One region of the Hungatella sp. L36 genome, then DNA from elsewhere that is predicted to be linked to it. Evidence: riboswitches for the same ligand, from Rfam matches in the RefSeq annotation. Region 1 holds a riboswitch; the other holds the start of a gene.
The links. A riboswitch is a leader RNA that binds a small molecule or an ion and turns the genes downstream of it on or off. The one in region 1 is predicted to bind thiamine pyrophosphate.
Positions count from the first base shown of each region.

Region 2: another riboswitch for thiamine pyrophosphate. It lies ahead of thiW (energy coupling factor transporter S component ThiW); the one in region 1 lies ahead of thiT (energy-coupled thiamine transporter ThiT).

Region 1 covers NZ_JACOPC010000008.1:116,505-122,088, forward strand. The annotation lists gene H8S80_RS19050 (response regulator transcription factor) at 116-817, opposite strand; gene H8S80_RS19055 (helix-hairpin-helix domain-containing protein) at 838-1,602, opposite strand; gene H8S80_RS19060 (DMT family transporter) at 1,829-2,254, opposite strand; TPP riboswitch at 2,393-2,495, shown strand; gene thiT (energy-coupled thiamine transporter ThiT) at 2,545-3,216, shown strand; gene H8S80_RS19070 (bifunctional 5,10-methylenetetrahydrofolate dehydrogenase/5,10-methenyltetrahydrofolate cyclohydrolase) at 3,517-4,356, opposite strand; gene H8S80_RS19075 (cyclodeaminase/cyclohydrolase family protein) at 4,418-5,044, opposite strand; gene H8S80_RS19080 (PadR family transcriptional regulator) at 5,114-5,584, opposite strand, start outside.
Region 2 covers NZ_JACOPC010000006.1:129,442-135,025, reverse strand. The annotation lists gene H8S80_RS16230 (Na/Pi cotransporter family protein) at 1-7, shown strand, start outside; gene H8S80_RS16225 (response regulator transcription factor) at 17-709, shown strand; gene H8S80_RS16220 (sensor histidine kinase) at 711-2,099, shown strand; gene H8S80_RS16215 (DegV family protein) at 2,153-3,040, shown strand; TPP riboswitch at 3,065-3,172, shown strand; gene thiW (energy coupling factor transporter S component ThiW) at 3,345-3,857, shown strand; gene H8S80_RS16205 (NusG domain II-containing protein) at 3,867-4,238, opposite strand; gene H8S80_RS16200 (FMN-binding protein) at 4,489-5,584, shown strand, end outside.

The DNA of each region.
Region 1 (5,584 bases):
TCATCCTTCACATTCCGCCGCCACACCCTCCCGGCGGATGAAAGAAAAGGCGGAATCTGCGGCGTCAGACCTGCAGATATCCTCCTCTTCCATCGTTTCTTCCATCATCTCTTCTTTACTGGGCGCGGAAATAGTATCCGACGCCCCATTTCGTATGAACATATTTGGGATCGCTGGGGCTTGGCTCGATCTTCTCACGGAGACGCCTTACATGGACGTCCACGGTTCTGACATCGCCGGAATCCATGGCCTTGTTGCCCCACACGTACGTAAGCAGCTGTTCCCGGCTGTAGACCTTGTTCGGATTACAGGCCAGAAGCTCCAGCAGATCGAACTCCTTGGCTGTTAAATTAATCTCTTTTTCACCAATAAAGACGCGGCGGCTGTCGCGGTCCAGCTTTAAATCACCGGAAGTCACCACATTGGACTCGGCCCGGCCTTCCCGTCTGCTTTTCTTCGTATTTCTCCGCATAATCGCCTTGATTCTGGCCTTTACCTCCAGAATATTAAACGGTTTCGTTATATAGTCATCGGCGCCGTACTCCAGCCCCAGAATCTTATCCATGTCGTTGCCCTTTGCCGTCAGCATGATGATCGGCATCTCGGAGAACTCCCGGATGGCCTGGCAGACCTCATAACCGTCAAACTTCGGCAGCATCACATCGAGGAGCACCACATCATATTCCTTCTGCTTCGCTAAATTAATGGCTTCCTCTCCGTCATAGGCGCAGTCCACTTCCATGTTGTCCTGCTCCAGACTGAACCGGATTCCCTTCACAATCAGTTTCTCATCATCCACTACTAAAATACGTGCCATGTCACACCTCTATCTTCCACTCACACTGTTATGTCATCTTTGATCTTTTCAAATGCCGCATCCTTGATACCGGATATCTTCTTGATATCCTCAATCTTCTGAAACCCGCCATGGCTCTCCCGGTAAGCGATGATATCGTCGGCCTTTGCTTCTCCGATCCCCTTTAAGGTCATCAGCTCTTCCCTGGCGGCCGTGTTCAAATTCACTTTCACTTTTTCTTTTGCCGTACTGCCGCCCGCGGTCTTCCCCTCCGGCATGATCACACCGGCGCCTGAGCTGCCCGCTCCATGATTCCCGCCTTCGGAATCAAGCCCGTAGCGTTCCGCCCCATCGAGCGATTCGCCATCCGGAACCACGATCTTCATACCGTCACAGACAACCTGAGCCATATTCAGATACTGCGCCGCCGCACGCTCCGTGAATCCGCCAGCGCGCTCCACTACCTGGAAAATCCTGCTCCCCTCTTCCATCTCATAAACACCCGGAAGCACAACTTCTCCGCAGATATGTACGTAACAGACAGAAACCGCCGTCTCTTCTAAAACCGGGATCTCCGTCTCATCTGATTCCTTCGCGTTCCCATAAGGATCAGAATCCCCCGCCTCCCCATTTCCTTCCGGCGCATCTTCCGCCCGACTCGTCCCCGCATCACCCGGGGCATTCATAACCGGCAGTTCCCCGGATTCCCATCCGTCCTGCCTTCCATCACAGCTGTAGCATACGCCTGCAGCCAACACGCATATGAGTATTACAGCCATTTTTACTGCCTGATATCTATATTTCATGATATCCCTCCTTTTTTCTCAGGGAAAGGATACCATCTTCAGCCTATGTTACTATTCTACAAAAAGATACCAGTAAATACAAGCACTATTTCCAAGTTTCAGGGAAAGGTTACTGTTCACAGCCGAAAAAACGTCGGACCTCCGGAGGCACAGGCTGGAACGGGATCTCCATGTTCCCCGCTCCTCCCCTGCTTTCGGATACCCAACGTTTTTTTTCATATTCCATCTAATTAAATATGATAATACCAATCACCGCCACAACAGCGCCAAGCAGTTTCTTCCATTCAAATCCGACCTTTTCCACTCCGAACAGACCGAACAGTTCGATTCCGTATGCCACGATAATCTGGGAAATGACGATGATGAGAGCCGCCTTTGCAGGTCCCAGCGAGCCCATACTACGCACTACGGTATATGTGATAAAGGCGCCGATAATTCCGCCCAGAAGCATGTACTTCGGTTCCACCTGCAGGATTCCCGAAATATTTTCTCTCCCTGAAAAATACCAGATGACAATACAGGTGATAAACGCTGTCAGCTGCACCCACCCGGCTGACACCCAGATGCTGGTCTGCTTCGTGACCCCTGTATTCAAAACTCCCTGGATGCTCATCAGCGCTCCTGAAATCAATGCTATGATAAAGCCTGTCATAGAATAACCTCCAAATCTGTCATACATTTCTAATCTTTCCTTTATCATGCGCAGAATTGGAACTTCTATTCATACACACATGATCTTGACAGCAGGCAGTTTTTGCGATATACTCACACACGTAAAATAAAACAGAAAAAGACACGCTAGGGGAGCCAATTGGCTGAGAATGGAATTTTTTACATGACCCTCACTACTTGAACCGGACAATGCCGGCGTAAGGAAGCAGTATGATTCATACTTCATCAAAAGTAGTCCCCTCCTGTGTGTAAACAAAGGAGGATTTTTTTATGTCATTTTTCTTAACCTACGCGGCAGACAGCGAAGAGTATCTGCTGAAGCCCGCCGGCTATGGCCTGCTCATCATTTTACTGGCCGCACTGTTATTCGTCATCTATAAGCTGGGAAAAGTATCCCTTAAGACGCAGAAGATGCAGACGAAACAGCTTGTTACCTGTTCCGCAGCCATGGCTCTCGCAGTCGTGACTTCCTACATTAAGGTGGCTTCCCTGCCCTTCGGCGGCTCCATCACCTTATTTTCCATGATGTTTATCTGCCTGATCGGTTACATCTACGGGGCCAAAACCGGCCTGATCACCGGAATGGCCTACGGAATCCTGCAGTTCCTCATCGAACCGTATATCTTTGCTCCGCTTCAGGTGCTTCTCGACTACCCGATGGCCTTCGCCGGACTGGGACTGGCCGGGCTTTTCAGTTCGAAAAAGCATGGTCTGATCACTGGCTATCTCTTCGGTATCTTCAGCCGTTATATCTGCCATGTGCTCTCCGGCTACATATTTTTTGCCGCTTATGCACCGGAAGGTATGAACCCATTTTTATACACGCTGGGATATAATGCCACCTACATCGTGCCGGAAGCAATCGCAACCGTTGTCATTCTCAGCCTGCCGCCAGTGGCAAAGGCAATCGCGCAGGTGAAAAAGCAGGCGATCAGTTCTTAAACCGGTTCTATTTATATTATTAAAAAAAGAAGGTAAGAGGGCTGCGTCGTGCGGCGCAGTCCTCTTGCCTTCTTTTATCTCATCTTTTCTTACTATGCTAATTACTGCAGCTTCTCACTATGTTTCGAAATCACCTTCTTCATGATTTCTACATCAGCCTCCAGAGCTGATATTTTTGCTGATTCGCTTTCATAACGTATAGCAGCAGGAACATAGTTTTCTGCTAACAGCCTTAGCTGTGGTTTGATATCATTCTCTATGTCCAGTTTAATATTCTGAATGTCATTTTATATTTTCCATTCACCCTTTTCCCGCTGCCGCCATCACCAGATGCTTCGCAAGCACGGCCGTCGTTACCGCGCCGATACCTCCCGGAACTGGCGTCGCCATGGAAGCGGTTCCCTCCAGCGTCTCGAAATCCACATCTCCGCAGAGTTTTCCGTTCTCATCCACATTGATGCCCACATCGATCACAACCGCGTCTTTTCCCACGCTCTCTTTATCAAGCATCTTTGCCCGGCCCGCTGCCGCCACCAGAATTTCAGCGTTCCGGCAGGTCTCTTTTAGATTCACGGTCCGCGTGTGGCAGATGGTAACCGTGGCGTTTTCTTTCAACAGAAGCATGGACAGCGGTTTCCCGACGACCATGCTGCGGCCCACGATCACCGCCCGCTTTCCGCTGATCGGGATCTCAAAGGCTTTTAATGTCTCCACCACCGCCTCTGCGGTACATGGCGCATACCCCGAGCTGTCCCCGGCAAACACCTTTGCTATATTTTCCGGTGATATTCCGTCTAAATCCTTTTCCGGATCGATCATGCGCTCAATATCTCTCTCGTGGATCTGCTTCGGCAGCGGACGGAGCAGGAGAATCCCATCGACCTCCGGATCCTCGTTGATCTTCTGAAACTCCGCCTTAAACGCCTCATCATCAATGTCCGCAGGATAGGCATAGACTTCAGCGGAAAGGCCAAATGCCGCCATCTTCTTCACCGCCCCCCGCTCATACGACAAGTCGTCCGGACTCTCACCCACACGGACGATGGCAAGCTTCGGTATCCTGCCGCCGCACTGTTTCAGCATCTCTGCTGTCTGTTCCTTTATCTTTGCAGAAACCTCTGCACCCTTTAATGTAATCATCCGTTCAATCCTCTCATTTCACGCTCTGTCAGTCTGTATCTTCCTCTTCTGGAGGCACGTCTCAGCGCAGCGCGTTTTCCACCTTCTGATAGACCGCATCCGCCGCCGCTGTCCCGGAACGCATCATCTCGTCTGCCTGCCGGTTCAGTTCCTCTGCCTTCTCCCTGTCTTTCATGGATTTCGTATTGATCCATACGTTCATGACCGCGCCGGTTAAGGCCGTTCGGATAAACTGTACGCCCACGCCCACGTCGCTGACCGCCATCCGGCTCCCCTTTTCCGCCAGAATGTCCATGATAACCAGAGCCTTCTGCGCATCTTCCATCACGTGGAGCGGAACGAGACTTGCCGTCAGGAGATGGCCCTCCAGCACCTCGGCCTTTCGCTTTTTTTCCTCATCCGTAGTACCTGGCAGACCGTAGGCTGCCGCCAGAGGTGCGAACACCCGCGCATCCTCGTCGGCCAGATGAAGAAACTCTGCTTTCAGAGTTTCCAGCTGCTCTAAAAGCTCCTTCATCTCCTCTTCCACGTCCGCATATTTTTTCTTGCCAAGAGTCAGATTAATCACCATCTGCCCCAAAGATACCCCTGCTGCACCGCCCAGTGCAGCCGCACCGCCGCCGCCGGGAGTCGGTTTCTTCGATGATAATTCCGCCAGAAATTCTTCTGTCACCATTTCCTTTATCATAATTTCCTCCATTCGTGAGTGCTTCACCAAGTGTTTCCAGTATACCATAATCAGGAAATTCGTGAAAGGCTATTTTTCCATGCTCTCATTCAGAGACGTAATCCATGCTTCGATCGCCTCCGCCAGGATATACTGCTGCTGCAAAACGGCCATGCCCGTTTCCGGTATCCCCGGCGCATTTCCCTTTCGGTCAATATTCTCTTCCAGATACGCCTTCAGAATCTTCACATTGCTCTCGATCCGGTTTAAGCACTCCTGCTGTTTTTCCTGAGGCAGGCTGGTTAAATTTACGATTACCGCATTGAAATCCAGAAATATATGGATCGGGCCGGACGCAATCTCCAGCATGAGCTTTTCAAATTCCTGCTCTCCGGCTTCGGTCAGGGTATAGACCGCCTTCTCCGCCATTTTCCCCTCTTTCACCATGCTGCTCTGGATATAGCCCTTCTCTTCCAACTGAATTACTTTTTTATAGATGGAAGGCGTACTGATTTTCACCCACCGTGAGATGTTGCGGTATTCCACCAGCTTCTGAATATC
Region 2 (5,584 bases), on a different contig from region 1:
GATGTAGGAGGCGCGTATGGAAAGAATCTATGTGGTAGAAGACGACGACAATATCAGGGATTTAATCAGAATCGCCCTGGAGGGCTTTGGGTATAGTGTCTCCGCCTTTGAGATGGCGGAGGACGCCCTCAAAAGCATTGAGACAGACATGCCGGATCTGGCGGTGTTCGACCTGATGCTTCCGGGGATGGACGGCCTGAGTGCGATTAAGAGAATCCGGAAAAATGATGCCCTGGCAGACATGCCTATTATCATTCTGACCGCCAAGGACAGGGAGTTTGACAAGGTGGCGGGACTGGACGGCGGTGCCGATGACTATATGACGAAGCCCTTCGGCGTCATGGAGCTGGCGGCCAGAATCCGGAGTCTGCTCCGCCGCAGGGCGAGAAACCAGAATGAGGAAGAGATTTTAGAGAAATACTGCATCAGTCTGAATAAAAAGACCAGAGAGGTTTTAAGCAGCGGGAAAAAGGTGGAGCTGACTTTAAAAGAATTCGAACTGCTTTTGTACCTTATGGAGAATCAAAGCAAGGTGGTCACCCGGGATGAACTCCTAAATCACATCTGGGGCTACGATTACGACGGAGAGACGAGGACGCTGGATATGCATATCCGAACGCTCCGCCAGAAGCTGGGCGAGGAAGGCGGCTTCTGCATCCGCACGGTGCGCGGCGTGGGCTACCGCTTTGTGAAGACGGAGGAAGGCTGATATGCGGAAGGCCATATTTGTAAAATTTATTCAGGTAATCCTGGCGGCGCTGATCTTAAGCAGCGCCATCTTTTATATAGCAGCCAGCAGCGCGCTCTTAAAGAGCTCCAGAAAGGACATGACCTACACTCTGCGGGCCATCGACAGCGTTCTCGACTATAGCGGGGATTTACAGGGCGAGGTGATGATGCTGGAGGAGACGGTGAATGACAACAGCAGCCGTTTTACGGTCATCAGAAAGGACGGAAGCGTCGCGGCCGATACGGGCGTGGTGGATACTTCTTCTATGGACAATCACCTGGACCGGGAGGAGATTAAGGAAGCACTGGAATCGGGGAGCGGCTCCTCCAGGAGATATTCCGATACGCTGAAGAAAAATATGCTGTACGTGGCTTATGAATCGGATCATTCTGACTATATACTGCGGATGGCGGTACCGTTTACCGGATTTAAGGAGTATTTGATCCTCCTTCTTCCGGCCGTCTGGCTCAGCTTTCTGGTGGCGCTCATCTATTCCGCCTGCTCGGCCGACAGCTTTGCGGCCTCCATCACGAAGCCGCTGAAGGAGATATCGCAGGAGATGCTGAAGGTCAACGGAGACTATACGGAGCTGACCTTTGAGACGTACCAGTATCCGGAAATCAACATTATCGCGGAGACGACGACGGAAATGTCAAAGAATGTCAAGGAGTATTTAAACCAGATCGAACTGGAGCGGCAGATCCGGCAGGAATTCTTCAGCAACGCCTCCCACGAGTTAAAGACGCCGATCACGTCGGTACAGGGCTACGCAGAGCTTCTGGAGAGCGGAATTATTCAGGATGAGGAACAGAAAAAGGACTTCATCCGGCGGATCAAGAAAGAAGCGGTCCACATGACCAGCTTGATCAACGATATCCTGATGATCTCCAGGCTGGAGACGAAGGAGGCCGAGATGGTGTGCCAGGACGTCCGGATGTCCATCGTCCTGGACGACGTGCTGGAATCGCTGAAGCCGCTGGCGGCCTTTCACGAAGTTCTGGTCCACGCGGACTGCAAGCCGCTGTGCATCTACGCCAACGCCCGCCAGATGACGGAGCTTTTAAGCAATCTGCTCAGCAACGCCATAAAATACAACAAACCGGGCGGAGAGGTCTGGGTGACCATCACTGAAGAAGACAAGGAAATGATCATACGGGTAAGGGACAACGGCATGGGAATTCCAAAGGAATCCCTGGGGCGTATCTTCGAGCGGTTCTACCGGGTGGACAAGGGACGAAGCCGCAAACAGGGCGGAACGGGCCTGGGATTATCCATTGTAAAGCACATTGCAGGTTATTATCACGGAACGATTACGGTACAGTCTGAACTGGAGGCAGGGACAGAATTTACGGTAAAGATTCCAATTTGACGAATTTTGTGATAGAATGTAAAAGGCTAATCACAAAAGGAGGTGTGCGGAGTATGAATCAATTTGTATTAACATGCTGTTCCACGGCAGATATGAAGAAAACGTATTTTGACGAACGTCAGATTCCCTATGTCTGCTTCCACTACTTAATGGACGGGGTGTCCTACCCGGATGATTTGGGACAGAGCATGCCGTTTGATGAGTTTTACAACAGGATTTCAAAAGGCGCCATGCCGACTACATCACAGGTCAACGTGGCTGAGTTCCATGATTTTTTTGGAGCTATATTAGAGGAGGGAAAGGATATTCTCCATATCAGCCTTTCCTCCGGCATTTCAGGAACCTATAATTCCGCCTGCAGCGCGGTGGAAGAGCTGAAGGAGGAGTATCCGGACCGGAAGATTCTGGTGGTGGACTCCCTGGGGGCTTCTTCCGGCTACGGACTGCTGGTGGACGCGGCCGCGGATTTACGCGACCAGGGCCTTTCTCTGGACGAGGCGTACCGGATCACGATGGAGCGGAGACTTCACGTGCATCACTGGTTCTTTTCCACGGATTTAACCAGCTTCAAGCGGGGCGGCCGTATTTCGGCGACCTCGGCCATGCTGGGGACCGTATTAAACATATGCCCGCTGATGAACATGGATCATGAGGGACATTTGATTCCCCGCCATAAGATCAGGACAAAGAAAAAGGCGATGCAGGAAGCGGTCCGGATGATGGAAGAGCACGCCGATGGAAAGAACGGGTACAATGGGAAGTGCTTCATTTCCTGTTCAGCCTGCGAAGACGACGCGAGGGCCGTGGCCGATCTGGTGGAGGCGCGTTTTCCGGAGCTGGACGGCAGAGTGCTGATCAACAGCATCGGAACCGTCATCGGAGCCCATACGGGGCCGGGAACCGTGGCTCTGTTTTTCTTCGGTGACGAAAGAAAGGATTGACAAAAAAAGCAGGCAGTGATAGACTGACATACAACAGGGAGCTCGTGCGGCGGGCTGAGAGGAAGTGCTCAAACTTCGACCTATTACCTGATTTGGATAATGCCAACGTAGGGAAATATGAGATGACAGGGATATTTGCCGCCCATACCAGACGTTTGGTATGGGCGCTTTTTTTGTTTCATGGGAAAGTTTGTCCTATGAAACAAAAAAAATCCGGGGGCCGCTGAAGCGGCCGCGCTCCGGCGCACGAGTCCGGCTTGCCGGACTCTTTGTATGTGACAAAAAAACACAGGAGGAACTGAAGATGAAATTCAATGTTAAGAAACTGGTAGTGAGCGGCATGCTGACCGCTCTGGCGGTGGCGCTGTCCACCTTTTCCGTGCCGATCGGGGCGTCGAAATGTTTCCCGATTCAGCACATGGTAAACGTCATGGCAGGCGTATTTCTGGGGCCGGTCTACGGTGTGGCCATCGCTTTCTGCACGTCGCTCATCAGAAACCTGATGGGTACGGGAAGCCTTCTTGCATTTCCGGGAAGCATGGTGGGGGCGCTGCTCTGCGGACTGGCCTACCGCTGGACCGGAAAACTGACCGCCGCCTATGCGGCCGAGATCATCGGCACCGGTATAATCGGAGCGACGCTCTGTTATCCGGTTGCGGCGATTCTTATGGGAAAAGAGGTCGCCCTGTTTTTCTATGTAGCGCCGTTTTTGATGAGCACGCTGTGCGGAACGGCCATCGCGGCGATTCTGATCGGCGTTCTCTGCCGTTCCGGCGCGTTTGGATACTTAAAACGCCAGGTTGCGGCAAAAGAATAGGCGGAGAAATTATTCTCCGCCGGTAATACGGGCGATCATGCGGTTGGGAAGGCAGATGATGGCTTCCCCGGTCCGCCGGATCGTCCCCTGGTTGACACAGACCTTATCCGGGCAGCTGGCCTCGGTGACGTGTACCGTTCCGTCTTTGATGACGACGTGGTTCGTCCCGTCGTTCCAGCCTTCGACGGTGAGCTCTGTGTCTTTATTTAAATCAAGGGTTTCAATCACAGTTCCATCCACCGATATTTCGACTCTCATAGGTGGTTTTGAAAAAATAATCCGCGTGCCCGCATAAAGAAGCGCGGAAACTGCTAAAATAACAAGGATCAGAACGAGTTCCTTCTTCTTTTTTCCGATATGTTTATTCTCTGCACTCATCATTTTCTTTCCTGTTCTTCGTACTTTCGAGCAATACTGTGTTGAATTAGCATAATAAAGTACCAAATTCCTACATATTTTTCCAATTCTCCAGCAATTACCCTTCATAGTATAACACAATTTCCAGAATTATACATGAAGTTATAAAAATTTTATAAAATAATCAAAATCATTAAAAAAAGCATTGCTTGAATCGTTAAGAATATGTTAAAATAAAAACAAAGTAGTAAATCGTACATTTCAGGAGGAAATCATGAATAAAGGCAGTATGGATACGAAGAAAAAGGGACTGATCGGGCTGGGTGCGCTGGTGGTTCTGGCGGGAGCAACAATACTCGGATCCGATCCGCTTTACAAAGCAATTGACGATATGGCACGTCCGGCGATCTACACGGCGGGAACGTACACGGCGTCTGCCCGCGGATACGGCGGACCCGTTACCGTAACGGTTAAGGTTTCCACAAAGGCGATCGAATCGATCGATGTAGTGGGAGAGAAAGAGACACTTCTGGATCAGGTAGTACCATCCCTTCCGGATGCAATTATTGGAAAACAGACGCTGGATATGGATGCGGTTTCAGGCGCCACACTCAGCAGCAACGCGATCATTAAAGCGGTGGAAAAGGCACTTGCCGAAGCCAGAGGCGAAGCCGTGGAAGAAGAGACAACAAAGGCAGAGGAAACAGCGACTGGCTGGAATGACGGTACATATTCCTATGAATCCCCTGAATTCGATGACAACGGATACAAGGATCAGGTGAATATGACCATCAAGGACGGCAAGATCACGGCGCTTTCCTGGGACTGTGTTGATAAAGACGGAAAACTGAAGAGCAATCTCTCCATGGATGGCCAGTACGTGATGACGGAAGACGGCCCGAAGTGGTATGAGCAGGCGGATGCAGTCGTGCAATACGTGCTGGATCATCAGTCTCTGGACGGTCTGATCAATGAAGAAGGCTATACCGACACGGTAGCTTCCGTGAGCATTAACTTATATGGATTTGTTAATGGTGTGAAGGACTGCCTGAAGCAGGCGGCCGGAGAAGCAGGAACAAAGGCCGGTTGGAACGACGGATCTTACTCTTATGAGGCGCCGGAGTTCGACAGCAACGGATACAAGGATCAGGTAGCCATGACTATCAAGGGCGGCAAGATCACCTCTCTTACGTGGGACTGTGTGGATAAGGACGGAAAGAAAAAGAGCAACTTATCCATGAACGGCGAGTATGTGATGACGGAGGATGGCCCGAAGTGGCACGAGCAGGCGGACGCGGTCGTGAAATACGTGCTGGATAACCAGTCTCTGGACGGTCTGATCAATGCAGATGGCTACACCGATACGGTAG